Syntrophobotulus glycolicus DSM 8271: one gene and its partner. The protein of the gene in region 1 interacts with the protein of each later gene in a pairwise test. Links are inferred from orthologs where the notes say so. Each region holds a gene or a part of one and is shown in the gene's direction. Other genes may lie near its edges.

The links.
Region 2: the proteins of dnaB (region 1) and SGLY_RS05460 interact in binary tests that used the Bacillus subtilis proteins (3 or more experiments, as listed by UniProt). The link is inferred for Syntrophobotulus glycolicus DSM 8271 from one-to-one orthologs.

The regions. Positions count from the first base shown.
Region 1 is NC_015172.1:3,384,674-3,391,119, reverse strand. Bases 3,558-6,446 are described here. They hold dnaB (replicative DNA helicase), read left to right. Parts: upstream 3,558-4,283; coding sequence 4,284-5,609; downstream 5,610-6,446. Other genes in these bases: SGLY_RS16740 (adenylosuccinate synthase), read left to right, coding at 5,770-6,446; lonC (Lon family ATP-dependent protease), read left to right, coding at 3,558-4,202. In the rest of the region: SGLY_RS16775 (single-stranded DNA-binding protein), read left to right, coding at 1-125; rpsR (30S ribosomal protein S18), read left to right, coding at 174-419; SGLY_RS16765 (MazG-like family protein), read left to right, coding at 534-851; SGLY_RS16760 (DUF2232 domain-containing protein), read left to right, coding at 864-1,829; rplI (50S ribosomal protein L9), read left to right, coding at 1,826-2,272; more of lonC, read left to right, coding at 2,280-3,557. UniProt on the Bacillus subtilis protein: The main replicative DNA helicase, it participates in initiation and elongation during chromosome replication. Travels ahead of the DNA replisome, separating dsDNA into templates for DNA synthesis.
Region 2 is NC_015172.1:1,073,649-1,080,197, forward strand. The notes cover bases 2,388-5,379. They hold SGLY_RS05460 (protein kinase family protein), read left to right. Parts: upstream 2,388-3,518; coding sequence 3,519-4,241; downstream 4,242-5,379. Other genes in these bases: SGLY_RS05450 (RNA polymerase sigma factor), read right to left, coding at 2,388-2,471; SGLY_RS05455 (zinc ribbon domain-containing protein), read left to right, coding at 3,155-3,514; SGLY_RS05465 (nucleotidyltransferase family protein), read left to right, coding at 4,545-4,832; SGLY_RS18085 (hypothetical protein), read left to right, coding at 5,146-5,292. Outside these bases: SGLY_RS05440 (hypothetical protein), read right to left, coding at 1-981; SGLY_RS05445 (anti-sigma factor family protein), read right to left, coding at 974-1,942; more of SGLY_RS05450, read right to left, coding at 1,944-2,387; SGLY_RS05470 (response regulator transcription factor), read left to right, coding at 5,389-6,084; SGLY_RS05475 (flagellar hook capping FlgD N-terminal domain-containing protein), read left to right, coding at 6,367-6,549.

The DNA.
Region 1 (6,446 bases):
AAGTTGTCGGGGAAAACGTCAGGTTTTTAAGTCCTAAAGACGGTAATACCGCAGGTTCAGGGGCGGCGGATGATATAAGATCGTTTGCTCAGGAAATTAGTTTGGATGACGATATACCGTTTTAATGGATTGTTTTTCTAGGTATCTCGGTAAATGAAAGGAGGAAGGCTGAAATGGCTAACGCACCTGTCAAAAAAGAACGGACCCGGCGTCCTCGCAAAAGAGTTTGCAGTTTTTGTGTGGATAAGGTCACAGAAATAGATTATAAAGATTTGCCCAAATTACGCAAGTATGTTACAGAGAGAGGGAAAATCCTCCCCCGTAGAATATCGGGCAATTGTGCCAAGCATCAAAGAGAAGTCACCATTGCAATCAAAAGGGCCAGAAGCATTGCTTTACTGCCTTACGTGATGGACTAAGAAAAGAGAGGGTTGCCTCTCTTTTTTTCTTTTAGAAGAAATTGCCACCTGAAATAGCAGGAATCTGATTTTGTCTTCGCGAACTTTTCACATAGAATGGCGAAGGGAGTTGGGATGGTGGATCAAGTCAAAGTGGATATCGCCAAATGCTCACGGGTTATTGAAGAACTCAAAGGGGAAATCATGAAAAACCTTTGGCTCTTTCAACAAGGGACACTTCGTGCCTCAGAATCGGAAATGATTAACAGCTTGGGCGGGATTGTTGGTTCATGCTATGTATTAACCAGAAGATTTGGGTTTGAGTTTTCAGATTTGGACAGAATGCTATATAATAAGATGGAAGAATGGCAGGCTGGCGATAAGTTAAATTTAGAATCAGAATGGGGAGATTTAAGTCTCCTGCTTGAATATCTGCTTCCCAATGAAAAATGACAGGAGAAATAGATGAGTTACGCAAATCGGAGCAGGCTGAACTACTTTTTAAAAGCAGCCTTATTAATGGTACCATTATTGGCAACTCAATATCATGCCTGGAGCTGGATATTGGAAATGGTTTTACTCCTTATTGTCTTTTTGCACGGAAAGGAATCCGGAGCGCGGCTGACGGGGATATTGACAGTATTGGGGTATTCTGCTGCTGCTGTTGTTGCTGTGAACAACGCGAGTTTTGACCAGATCGGGTTTGTCCCTCTGGCCGGAGTACTCTTCCTTTGGATTCAAAACAAAATTTCTGTTAAAGATGCTTTATTTTGGAGTATAACTTTAACCGTTCTGATCAGCGCACTGCCCACAATAGGTATTGTCAAAGAAGCCTTAACTCCTGCTAAGGTTGATGAAGTCGTTGCCATGACCATGCAAAGTTATGAACAAAATGGAAACATCCATATTTTGGAAGAAAAAGGCATTTCCAAAGAAGTACTCGAAGGGTATGTTAAAAAGGTGATCTCCTTATACTATCAGATATTGCCTGCCGCCGCCGGTGTGATCGGTATGCTGGAGTTTGTCTTTATTTATACATTGTACCGGCGTTTATTGATGGCCAATTCTTGGGAAGGCAAGGTCAAGACGCCTTTTACAAGATGGCGCATGCCCTGGTACGCTATTTGGGGAGTGAATGCCGGATTAGGCTTATATCTGATCGGTGATAGTTTCAGCACATGGGCAGTTTGGAAGATCGTTGGAATGAATATTTTGTCTATTTATGCTGTACTGGGTTTTATCTTTGGGTTCTCCTGCCTGGCTTATTTGTTGCAGCGTCCGAAGACTCCGCGCTTTTTGATCTTTATCGTGATTATCGGCGGAGCGATTTATTTACCTTTTACGTTGACAGTCCTAATATTTATAGGAATATTTGATATCGTATTTAATCTGCGGAGGATACCGGAAGGAAAAGAGGGGGAAGCAAAGTGAAGGTAATTTTGAAAGAAGACATCAAGGCACTTGGCAAAAAAGGGAAAGTATGTGAAGTATCCGACGGTTATGCGAGGAACTTTTTAATTCCCCGCGGAATGGTAATTGAAGCCACGAGCGGTAATATACAGGATCTTACCCATAAACAAAAACAAGAAGATTTACGGAAGAGAAAAGAAAAAGACGAAGCTGAAGCATTAAAAAAGAAACTGGAAAGCCTGCAAGTGATTCTTAAAGTAAAGGTTGGGGAAAAAGGCAAGCTTTTCGGATCAGTGACCAATAAAGAAATAGCCGATGTTTTAGCTCAGGCTTATGGGATAAAACTTGATAAGAGAAAAATCGAAGTTAAGGATCCGATTAAAGCTCTGGGCAGTTATCATGTGACCGCTAAGCTTCATCAAGAAGTAAGCGTTGAGCTTAAAATTAACATTGAGGGAGCATAAGCGTTTCATGAGAGGATTGCTGGACAGATTAATCAAAAAAAATAGCGAAAACAATCAGAGTTTAAATAATCAAGGCAGGGAAGACCGGTCCGCTGAAGAGTTAAAACTGGAAGTAGATGCTTTATATGTTGTTCTTTCCAACCTTTATGGAACAGACAAGCTGATTCTGAAGGCGAGCAAATTGGAAGCTCTGACTTTGATGCGTTCTGAGAGCCTAAACGAAAGAGTCATGGGTCTGCAAAAACTGGTGCATGATGATCCGACCGAGAGTCAATTGCCCAAAAGGGAAGACCTTCCGGCCATCCTTCGGGATGTTGAAGAAACCATAGCGGAAATGGTTGCTAAAAAGTCGGTTGAAGAAAGGCTTAACCAGGCTGTGACCGATAAAATGCAGGAAAGACATGAGGAATACATCAAAGAGATCAAAAACCAAATCATTAAAGAGACAGCTGGGCCGGAAAATGCCCAGACGTTAAAAAAGCTTGCGGTTTTGGAAAAAATGAATCAGACAACACCGCTTTCCTCAGCAATTGATGTTTTGCGCCCGAAAAGACCTGAAGAAATTGTGGGGCAGGAAAATGCCATGCGGGGTTTATTGGCAAAATTAGCAACACCCTATCCCCAGCATATTTTGATCTATGGGCCTCCGGGGGTTGGCAAGACTTCAGCCGCCAGGGTGGCCTTGGAAACGGTCAAGCAATTCAAGAACGCGTCTTTTTCAGCCGATGCTCCTTTTATCGAGGTTGACGGGACAACCTTGCGCTGGGACCCGCGTGATGTGACCAATCCTTTGCTTGGATCAGTGCATGACCCGATCTATCAGGGGGCAAAAAAAGATTTAGCCGAGACAGGGATACCGGAACCAAAATTGGGGCTGGTTAATGAGGCCCATACAGGAATTCTTTTTATTGATGAAATCGGGGAAATGGACGCTCTCTTGTTAAATAAGCTGCTCAAGGTATTGGAGGACAAGAGAGTATTTTTTGATTCTTCATATTATGACCCGCAGGACCCCCAGACGCCCTTGTATATTAAGAAGATTTTTGAGGAGGGTGTTCCGGCCGATTTCGTGCTGATTGGCGCGACCACCAGGGACCCTTCGGAAATAAATCCTGCTTTAAGGTCACGTTGCACAGAGGTCTATTTCGGGCCGCTGGAACCGGAGGATGTTCAGGAGATCATCAGACAAGCCGGAGAAAAATTAAATGTTCAGCTGGAAGCAGGCGTTGAAGAGATTATCAGTGACTATGTCATCGAAGGACGCAAAGCGATTAATATCCTGCTTGATTCTTATGGAATGGCAAAATTCCGAGAACGGGACAGTGACAAAATCTCCATTCAGACCGAGGATGTCAGAGAGGTTTTGCGGACCAACAGGCTTACTCCTTATGTTCATAATAAGGTCAGTTCGGCCAGGGATCAGGGCAGGATACTTGGGCTGGGAGTAGCGGGGTTTTTAGGATCTGTCCTGGAAATTGAGGTTAAGGTTTTTCAAGGACCGGAAGGTAAAGGGACAATCAGATTTAATGAGACGGCCGGGACGATGGCCAAGGATTCGGTTTTTAATGCTGCGGCAGTGATTCGCATCTTAACCGGAGAAGATCTGCGGGATTATGATGTTCATGTCAATGTGGTCGGCGGAGGCAAAATAGATGGTCCTTCGGCAGGATTGGCCATTACCATAGCGATTTACAGCGCCCTCAAGGAACGGCCTTTAAGACAGGATGTGGCCGTAACCGGCGAAATTTCCATTCAAGGGAAAGTTAAACCGGTCGGAGGGATCTATGAGAAAATTTTCGGAGCCAAGCAGGCCGGGGTGCAAAGAGTAATTATCCCCGAAGATAATATAGATGAAGTGCCTTCAGGTCTTACTGGAATAGAGGTGATCGCTGTAAGTACGATTGAAGAGGCCTTAAGGGCTGTCCTATAAAAGAAAATATTTCAGCAGTTGGTGGGCGTTTTAGAATAACAATGATTGAGGATAAAACAAGGGATTACCGGGGGAGAGAAAATGGAACCAACAAAAGTTCCGCCACATAATTTAGAAGCTGAACAGGCAGTTTTGGGCTCCCTGATGCTTGATCCGGAACAGGCCAGTGTGGCTTTTGAAATTTTGCGGTTTGAGGATTTTTACAGGGACAGCCACAAGATTATTTTCACCGCCATTCAAGAGATACTGGACAAAGGCGAGCCTGTGGACTTGGTTACGGTCGCCGAATATCTTAGACAATATGGCCGTCTGGAGTCCATAGGAGGAATCGGAACGATTTCCCAGGTCGCTTCCTCTGTTCCTTCCGCTGCCAATATCGAATATTATGCCAGGATCGTTGCGGAAAAAGCGTTACTTCGCCAGCTGATCAAAATGGCTGGTTATCTGGAGCAGAAAGGGTATGAACCGGGCGAGGAGGCTTTTGACCTTCTGGAAGAAGCCGAAAAGATGATTTTGGAGATCTCGCACAGGCAGACCAAGGACGGATTTATTTCCATCCATCATATTTTGCTGAAGACCTTTGAAAAGATAGAACACCTTTATACCAATAAAGGCAACCTGACCGGAGTCCCCACTCATTTTAAGGAATTGGACAGACTAACCTCAGGCTGGCAGGCTTCCGATCTGGTTGTTATTGCGGGCAGGCCTTCCATGGGAAAAACCGCACTTGTGTTAAATATGGCCCAGAATGCTGCGGTTAAGTCTAAAGTAGCGGTGGCATTGTTTAGTCTGGAAATGTCTAAAGAGCAGCTGGTTCAGCGGATGCTCTGTTCAGAAGCCATGGTTGACCAGCAGAGAGTACGAACCGGGGAATTGCTGGACAGTGACTGGCCTAAACTCACCCAGGCAGTCGGACCCCTTTCCAATGCGCCTATTTTTATTGACGATACGGTAGGAATCACTTTAGCGCAGCTGCGCTCCAAAGCCCGCCGCCTCAAAATGGAGCAGGGGTTAGGCTTGATTATTATTGATTATTTGCAATTAATGACCTTAGGGCGCCGGGCGGAAAGCCGTCAGCAGGAAGTGGCCCAGATCTCCCGTGGACTGAAAGGACTGGCCCGTGAGCTGTCCGTGCCTGTTGTGGCATTGTCTCAGTTAAATCGCGGTGTGGAACAACGTCAGGATAAAAGGCCGGTTATGTCCGATCTTTTGGAATCAGGGGCAATTGAAGCTGATGCGGATGTAATTTCTTTTATTTACCGGGATGAATATTATAATCCTGAGTCAGAGAAAAAAGGGATAGCGGAAGTGATTATTGCCAAACACCGTAATGGTCCTGTTGGCACAGTTGAGCTGGGGTTTCTGAAAGAGTTTACGAAGTTTGTTAATCTGGACAGGACACACTAAGGATAACAAAAAGCAGGCAGGTCAGGGAGGCTTAATCAAATTCGAACGTTATTAGCCAGCCTGCTTATAATGTTCGGATTCTTTATTGACAAAGCGAGGGCCGGACTGTTAAGATTAAACTGTTTGTTCTAGAGATAATCTCTGATTGGAGGAAAAGATGATGGCTGCTGTTGTACTGATTGGGGCGCAATGGGGGGACGAAGGCAAAGGCAAGATTACCGACTTTGTTGCTGAACAGGCGGATATGGTCGTTCGTTATCAGGGAGGTAATAATGCCGGTCACACTGTAGCTTTTAATCAAAAGACCTATAAGCTGCATTTAATTCCTTCAGGGATTTTTAATTCAGATAAGCTTAGTGTTATTGGCAACGGGCTGGTGATTGATCCTGAAGTTTTAGTCGAAGAATTAGATTACCTTCATGAAAGAGGGATTACAACAGATAATTTGCGCATTAGCACAAATGCTCATGTGATTATGCCCTATCATTGCCTGCTTGATGTGCTGGAAGAGGAGTTTAAGGGCAATCAAAAAATTGGTACGACCAAAAGGGGTATTGGACCCGCCTATAAAGATAAAGCTTCCCGCACCGGAATTAGAATTTCCGATTTGATGGATAAAGAAGAGTTTGCGGACAGGCTGCATTACAATATCCAAGAAAAAAATATGCTTATTACAAAAATTTATGGCCGTGAGGAACTTAAATTTGAAGAGATCTATGAAAAATATTTAGAATATGCGGAAAGAATCAGACCTTATGTTACAGATACATCATTGATCATTAACGAATACATTGAACAAGGACGCAAGGTTTTATTCGAAGGAGCGCAGGGAACACT
Region 2 (6,549 bases), 2.3 Mb from region 1 along the record:
AACCATAAAGTTTTGCCCCCTATTTTCGGGAAAACCCTTTTGCAAAAGCTCGATCCCATAAATATTTGCTTCCTCTTGGGGGACCCATTCCTCTAAAGCCTCTTTGATCCGTTTCACTCCTGCGGTATCCTGCTGGATTAAATTCTCAGACTTTAAGGAATTGACTAATATTTGAAAATCATCAGGACTTAAAGGACGCTTTTCCTGCACCTCATCTTCGCTATTCACTGTCGCGGCATTTACCACGCCGGCCTGATCATAATGATGAATATCAGCCGATTCCTCCAAAGCTTCTTCTAATAAATGCTCAAGCTTAGGATTACCATAGTAAGCGATTCTCTCTCCTGCAACATGTTCTTCAAACATGCCCTGGGTATAGCTTAATAGTTTTGAATACCATTTACCGTCTGTCTCATAACGAATCCACATGGTTAAAGAGGACGCATCACTTTTTCGTTCTTCTCTGAGCGTTACTTCCTTTAATTCCATTTCCCGGATTCCTTTCCCGAAATCATCTAAAAAAGGCTCTGTAACAGAAATGGATTTCTCTATACCGCTTGCTGAGGATGAACCGGTAGCAAACATGATGGAATTGCCTTCCCTGCCTAATCCGATGTTAACTTCCGCAGGGGTCGTATCTTCTGCCTTGGTCACCAAGCTTACAGCATGGACCCTAAAAATGCCTGCAATGATAAAGGGTGCTATGATCAGCAAAGCAACGGCGATGAAGTAGCTTTTTTTATAAAGTGTAACGCTCCTTTTTTCTACTATAAGATTAAAGAATAGATAAGCAAGAATCGCCAAGATTACGGCTCCCATCATAGGTTCATAGATATCCGGAAGGTGGCGGTCGTTAATTGGCGGCAATATTTTTACCAGATGAGTTCGAATAAGACCCCGGAAGAGAGAAATACCCAAGTAATACCCCAAAAAACCTGCTCCCAATAAGGTGATGATTTTATCTCGTAAAACTTTAGTCATTTTTTTTCCCTCCTAAGACGCCATTGATATATTCCAGCTTTTCAGGCGGAATCAAATAGGCGCTGCCATTTTTCACAATCATTTCCCCGCTATCCCTATCCAAGTAAATGGGAATTGTTCCTCCTCCGGAGAAGCTTACCAACATTTCGTAACCATTCTTCGCTTGCGGATAAATCTTTGCTGTCACTTTCTCTGCTTCAGAGATGATCGCCACAAGCTTGGTATATTTTTCATCCCTGAAAGCATCTTGATCAATTCTGATCAACCAAGAGGTGCTGTTTTTTTCAGCGGTATAAACGGTCAGGGCTTTAATCCCCTCAAGGTTGTTAATTTTGCCTAAGGCGTGGTTATAGGTGCCGTAAAGCGTACCGGTCCAAACCAGGAATATAATGAACCAAGTTACCAGGAACTTCAGAATGTTTTGGCGGCGGAAGACCCTTTTATCACTCAAAAAATAACCAATCATGACAGCCATAAATGAGGCAATGATCGCCGGGGTTACAGTCGTTGCCAAAAAGTCAAGCAGGGGGTGGTACGGAAAAAAGCCCATCCCTCCTTGATAATAATAATACATTCTGTCTCCAGATAGGACGACATTTCCCGAGAAGAAGATACCGAGAACAAATTCCGCCAATTTATAGGGTAACGCCATCATTGCTTTGGTTAAAAGAAACTCATCCAGGGTATAAAACCTGGAAAACAACCCCAGGATAAAGCCTAACAGGCCGTAGAGGATAATTCGCCTCATGCCTTTTATCCTGGCCTTTATTTTACGAACCAAAACCTCGTCTTCCACATCTGGGGGCTTTACTTCCAAGCTTAGCTTAGGATCAAGGTATTTATCCAATTCCGCCTGACACTCCGCACAGCTCTCCAGGTGTTTTTCCATGGTTTCCATCTCCTTTGGGGGGAGTTTTTCTTCTAAATAGTCTTTGATTTTTTCTCTGTAAATACAGGACATTTCAAAGATCCTCCAGTTCTTCATAAATTTTCTGAAACTCTCTTCTCCCTCTGAAAATACCCGTTTTAACAGCGTTTAACGTCATTTCCGTAATATCGCTTATTTCTTTGTAGGATAGATTCTGGATATCCCGAAGGATTACAAGCATCCGGTATTTTTCATTCATTTGATGGAAGGTTTTGGAAATAAGCTCCCTGTTGGCCAGATTAACGGCATGTTCTTCCGGACTTATGCCTTTGTCTTGGATTTCTTGAGCACAAATTTCTATAGTATCAATTGGCGCTTCTCTCTTGCGGGCTCGAACATGGTCAAGATATGTATTCTTTGCTATTTTGTAAATCCAGGTCTTAAAACTGGACCTGTTTTCAAATTTGGCGATATTTAAGTATACCTTTAGGAAAACATCCTGGCATATTTCCTCAGCAACCGCTCTGTCTCCGGCAAGATAAAAGATATAAGAGAATAGGGGGTTTTTATATTTCTGATATAAAGCAGAAAATTCAGCATCCAAATAAATCTTTCCTTTCACAGGTACCGGTAAACCTCTTTCCCAATTATAGACTATTTGGCTGATGAAAAAGTTACACAAAAAAGAGACTTTTTTAAAGTCTCAGTCAAAAGGAAATTCGGTTAATCATAGAGAATAATACCATTTTAAGACTCATTTTGATTGGCCTTTGTTGCTAATGGCGGCCTGGGCTGCTGCAATCAAACTAGACCAATCGTCTTTTTTGCACATTATGGAAATATAAGTTCTCTTTGTTTCACATTTTTCTACTAATGTTCATCATAACATATCTTTATATACTTTTGTTTTTTTAGTATATTGCCCAAACCACTACCAACTTCCACTTGATTAACTAAGATTAACCATATGGGTAAAAATATTTTGTAAAGATATACCACCGTTTTCCTTAGTCCAGATAAACCGAAACGGGAGAATTTTAGTGGGTCCTTTGGTATGCAGCCCCTATTCTCCATAGATGATTGACAAGCTGTTTCTTCTTATAGTAATATTATATGCATAGTTAAAGGGGAGTAGTTTTAATTACAAGGTCAACATGCACTGGGGAGATCATATCGAACCTGGCTTTGTAACCGAATTCGGTAACGAGACTTTTAACATAATCCATGATGGGGGTTATGTTAAAGGTCTTTTTATTTACCTTCACATAGCCCATCTATCATGAAATGAAAAAGAGGTGTAAAACGATGAGTTTTTTCTCAAGGTCGTCGAAAGGAAAGCATTATAAGAGAGGAAATCAGGGGAGTGACCACTACCAAAAGAAAGGATTTTTTGGGGATTTATTTAAGATGATTGCTTCGAGAAGCGGGTCTGGTGGTCATTACAATAATCATGGGAATCAATACCCCAATACGCCGGGGCAAAATCAACCCGTTGCAAGTGCAGTCATTTGCGGTAAATGTAACGCCCAAATTCCGGCAGGTTCAAAATTCTGCTTAGAATGTGGGGAAAAGGTTAGTGAATCATTGTTTTGCACAAACTGCGGAGAGAAATTACCTGCAAACGCAAAATTCTGTCTGAAGTGCGGCAATAAAGTAAACGGGTAGAACGATGTGGTTATGGAGAGCAAAAAGATACTCCGGTAAACAACTCGATCAATACACCATTGAAAGACCCCTTGGTGAAGGCAGATATGCAACGTGTTTTCTTGCCAGGACAGGCAGTGGTAATGTCGTTGTCATCAAGAAGTTCAAACCAAGCATTTTGAAAAAGAATTCAAAGAAAAATATGTATGAGGCAATAATCCTATCAAAGCTCAAGGATAAAAGAGTCCCTGAGCTTTTAGGCGTGATCAATCAAAAAGGGTTCTATGGATTTATTTTGGAATTTAAGCATGGACATACCGTAAAAGACCTGCTTTTTAAAGATAAACATAAATTTACGAATGAAGAATTTTATCATACAGGGAATCAGCTCATCAGAATTATTAGGTATCTTCATGAAAATGGTGTTGTGCACAGAGATATCAGAACACCTAATGTTTTGATGGATAACGGAGAGGTATATCTTATAGATTTTGGGCTGGCAAGATGGGCCGATCACAATCAATATCCGTATGATTTGGACTTTTCTTACTTAGGAGATTTTCTATTATATTTACTTTATTCTTCCTATGAAAAAAGAGAAAAACATCAAAAATTGCCATGGCATAAAGAATTAGAGCTGACATGTGAACAAAGGTTGTTGTTGAAAAGGTTATTGGGTATTGAAGCAGGATATAAAAATATCTGCGACATCGAAACAGATTTTATCAACGCTTTTAAACCACAGTAAATTTTTAATCAGGGGGAAAATCTTCTGTAATTGTAACCTTTAGGTAAGTGGAGATCAATTGCCTCCTCCTGAAGTCGGGGATATGATGAGCTTTTCTAGTAAATTTGGACAAGTCGTTAAACAATGCAACACAAAAATTAGAAATGGATTTAAACCGGGAACAGGAAAGAGAGGGTGAACCCTCAGAAAGCAAAATCCTGCTCATGTGAATCCCCTTTCTTGTATATCATATTGGCAGAAGCTTTCCGGATGGAAGGAAAACCTGGTTTCGTGAAGAATTCCTTGGGAAAGGATGTGATAGCCATGCTTGATAAAAACGTATTTGAAAAGTTACAAGAATATAAACCGATCCTTGAAGAACGGTATTCTGTTGGGAAGATCGGTGTATTCGGGTCGTATGCGCGCAATGAGCAGAAAGAAGACAGTGATATTGATATTATTGTTGAATTTACCCGACCGGTAGGGTTTCAGTTCATCGACCTGAAACTGTATTTAGAGGAAATACTGGAGCGAAAAGTTGATCTGGTTACCCCTAATGCCCTTAAATCTCAGATTAGGGAGCAGGTACTGAAAGAGGTAACATCCCAATGATCCAGAGATAGTCTGGGAAATAATAAAAAGTGATTTGCCCAGAACTAAGCCTTTATTACTCCTAATGTTAAATCAGTTGAAAGAAACAGGAAATCTATATATGCGGCTTTCTGCCGGGTGTGCATAATGGAAAGGGAAAGGGTACAGAGAATACAAAAGTATACTGTATCCTTTCCCTTTGTCCGAATGTTACAGCAAAGGCGGAACATGGAGCGGCGCCACCGAGAAGTTGCGGGGCAAATGGGTGCCGTTGTTTACAGACAGGAGGATATCGCACCGGAAGGCAATGACAAGATGATATGAGTTTAGGAGGATGATGAATAAAAGCGGCCATTCTCATAAAAAATATACGCTTGAAAGAGAAAATTCCAAGGAAATTCCAAGAATGATATCCGATAAAAGAGAAAAAGGGAATTTTATCAGGACACCTAAAAAATTAACATTGTATGGATGCAAATAAATGTGCCTCGGTAAGTGTGTCATTGACCTCTTCGCGACGGACATTTATTCCTTATGGAGAAGGAGGGATTCTTTATGTGCTGATCGGAGAATGTAAATGACGTATCAGGTATATCTTGTTGTGCATGAGATGAATTTAAATCATTTGCTTTCTTTATACCTGCAAAAGGAAGGCCTGGCCATCACATCTTTTGTTCAGGGGGAGAAAGCGTGCAAATATATCGATAAGAATCCCCATATGTGGATTGTCGACAGCGGCATCCCCGATATCGACGGCTATCAGATTTTAAATGAGGTGAAGGAAAAATACCCTGAGACTCCCGTGATCATGATTTCGGAGAGAAGTTCCAATACAGACAGGGTGATCGCCCTGGAAATCGGCTGTGATGACTACCTGCCCAAGCCGTTCCTGCCGAAGGAGCTGGCCTTAAGGGCCAAGAAAATGCTGGAGCGCACCTATGGCAGCCCGGATATCCAGGGAAGCCCGCCGGTGCACCGGCTTCTGCCCTATAGGATTGACGAGCTGGCCCGGATTGTCCAGGAGGATACGGCGGTGATCAACCTGACGGCAAAGGAATTTGACCTCCTGCTTCTGCTGGCGAAAAACCCCTTTCGGACCTTTTCCAGGGAGCAGATTTTAAAATATGTCTGGAATGAGGAGCATTTCGGCTCGGACCGTTCGGTAGACGATCTTGTCCGGAGGCTCCGGCGCAAAATGAGCTGTCTGCGAATTGAATCCGTATATGGATACGGGTACAGATTGCTGACCAATCCATTGGCCGATATCAGATAAAAGGCCCGCTGAGGGATCTCTCAGGGGGGACATCTCCGAAGGGTTTGACAGGAAGAGAAAAAAAGATGAAAGCAAAGTGCGGTTCTGCGGGACCGCGTTTTTTTTTGTCTTTTTTCAGCTTTTTTGGGGAGAGCGGCCAGGCCTCCTTTTTTCATTATTTATCACGATTGACCGCAAATTCCCATATTGAACCATAAAAAACCATAATCTATCCCTCATTATTCTGTTTTTGTTTGTTATCATCCGGTCAAATGAGCAAGCAGGAAAAAAGAGGTGATCAAGATGAGCGTCAGTTCGGTAAACAGTACATCCTATACGACGGCCGGCACGGCTTCGAGCAGGGATACATCCACCAGCCTGGACAAAGAGGATTTTCTGAATCTGCTGGTCACACAGCTCAAATATCAGGACCCGTTAAATCCTTCGGACAGCACGGAGTATGTCTCCCAGCTGGCCCAGTTCAGC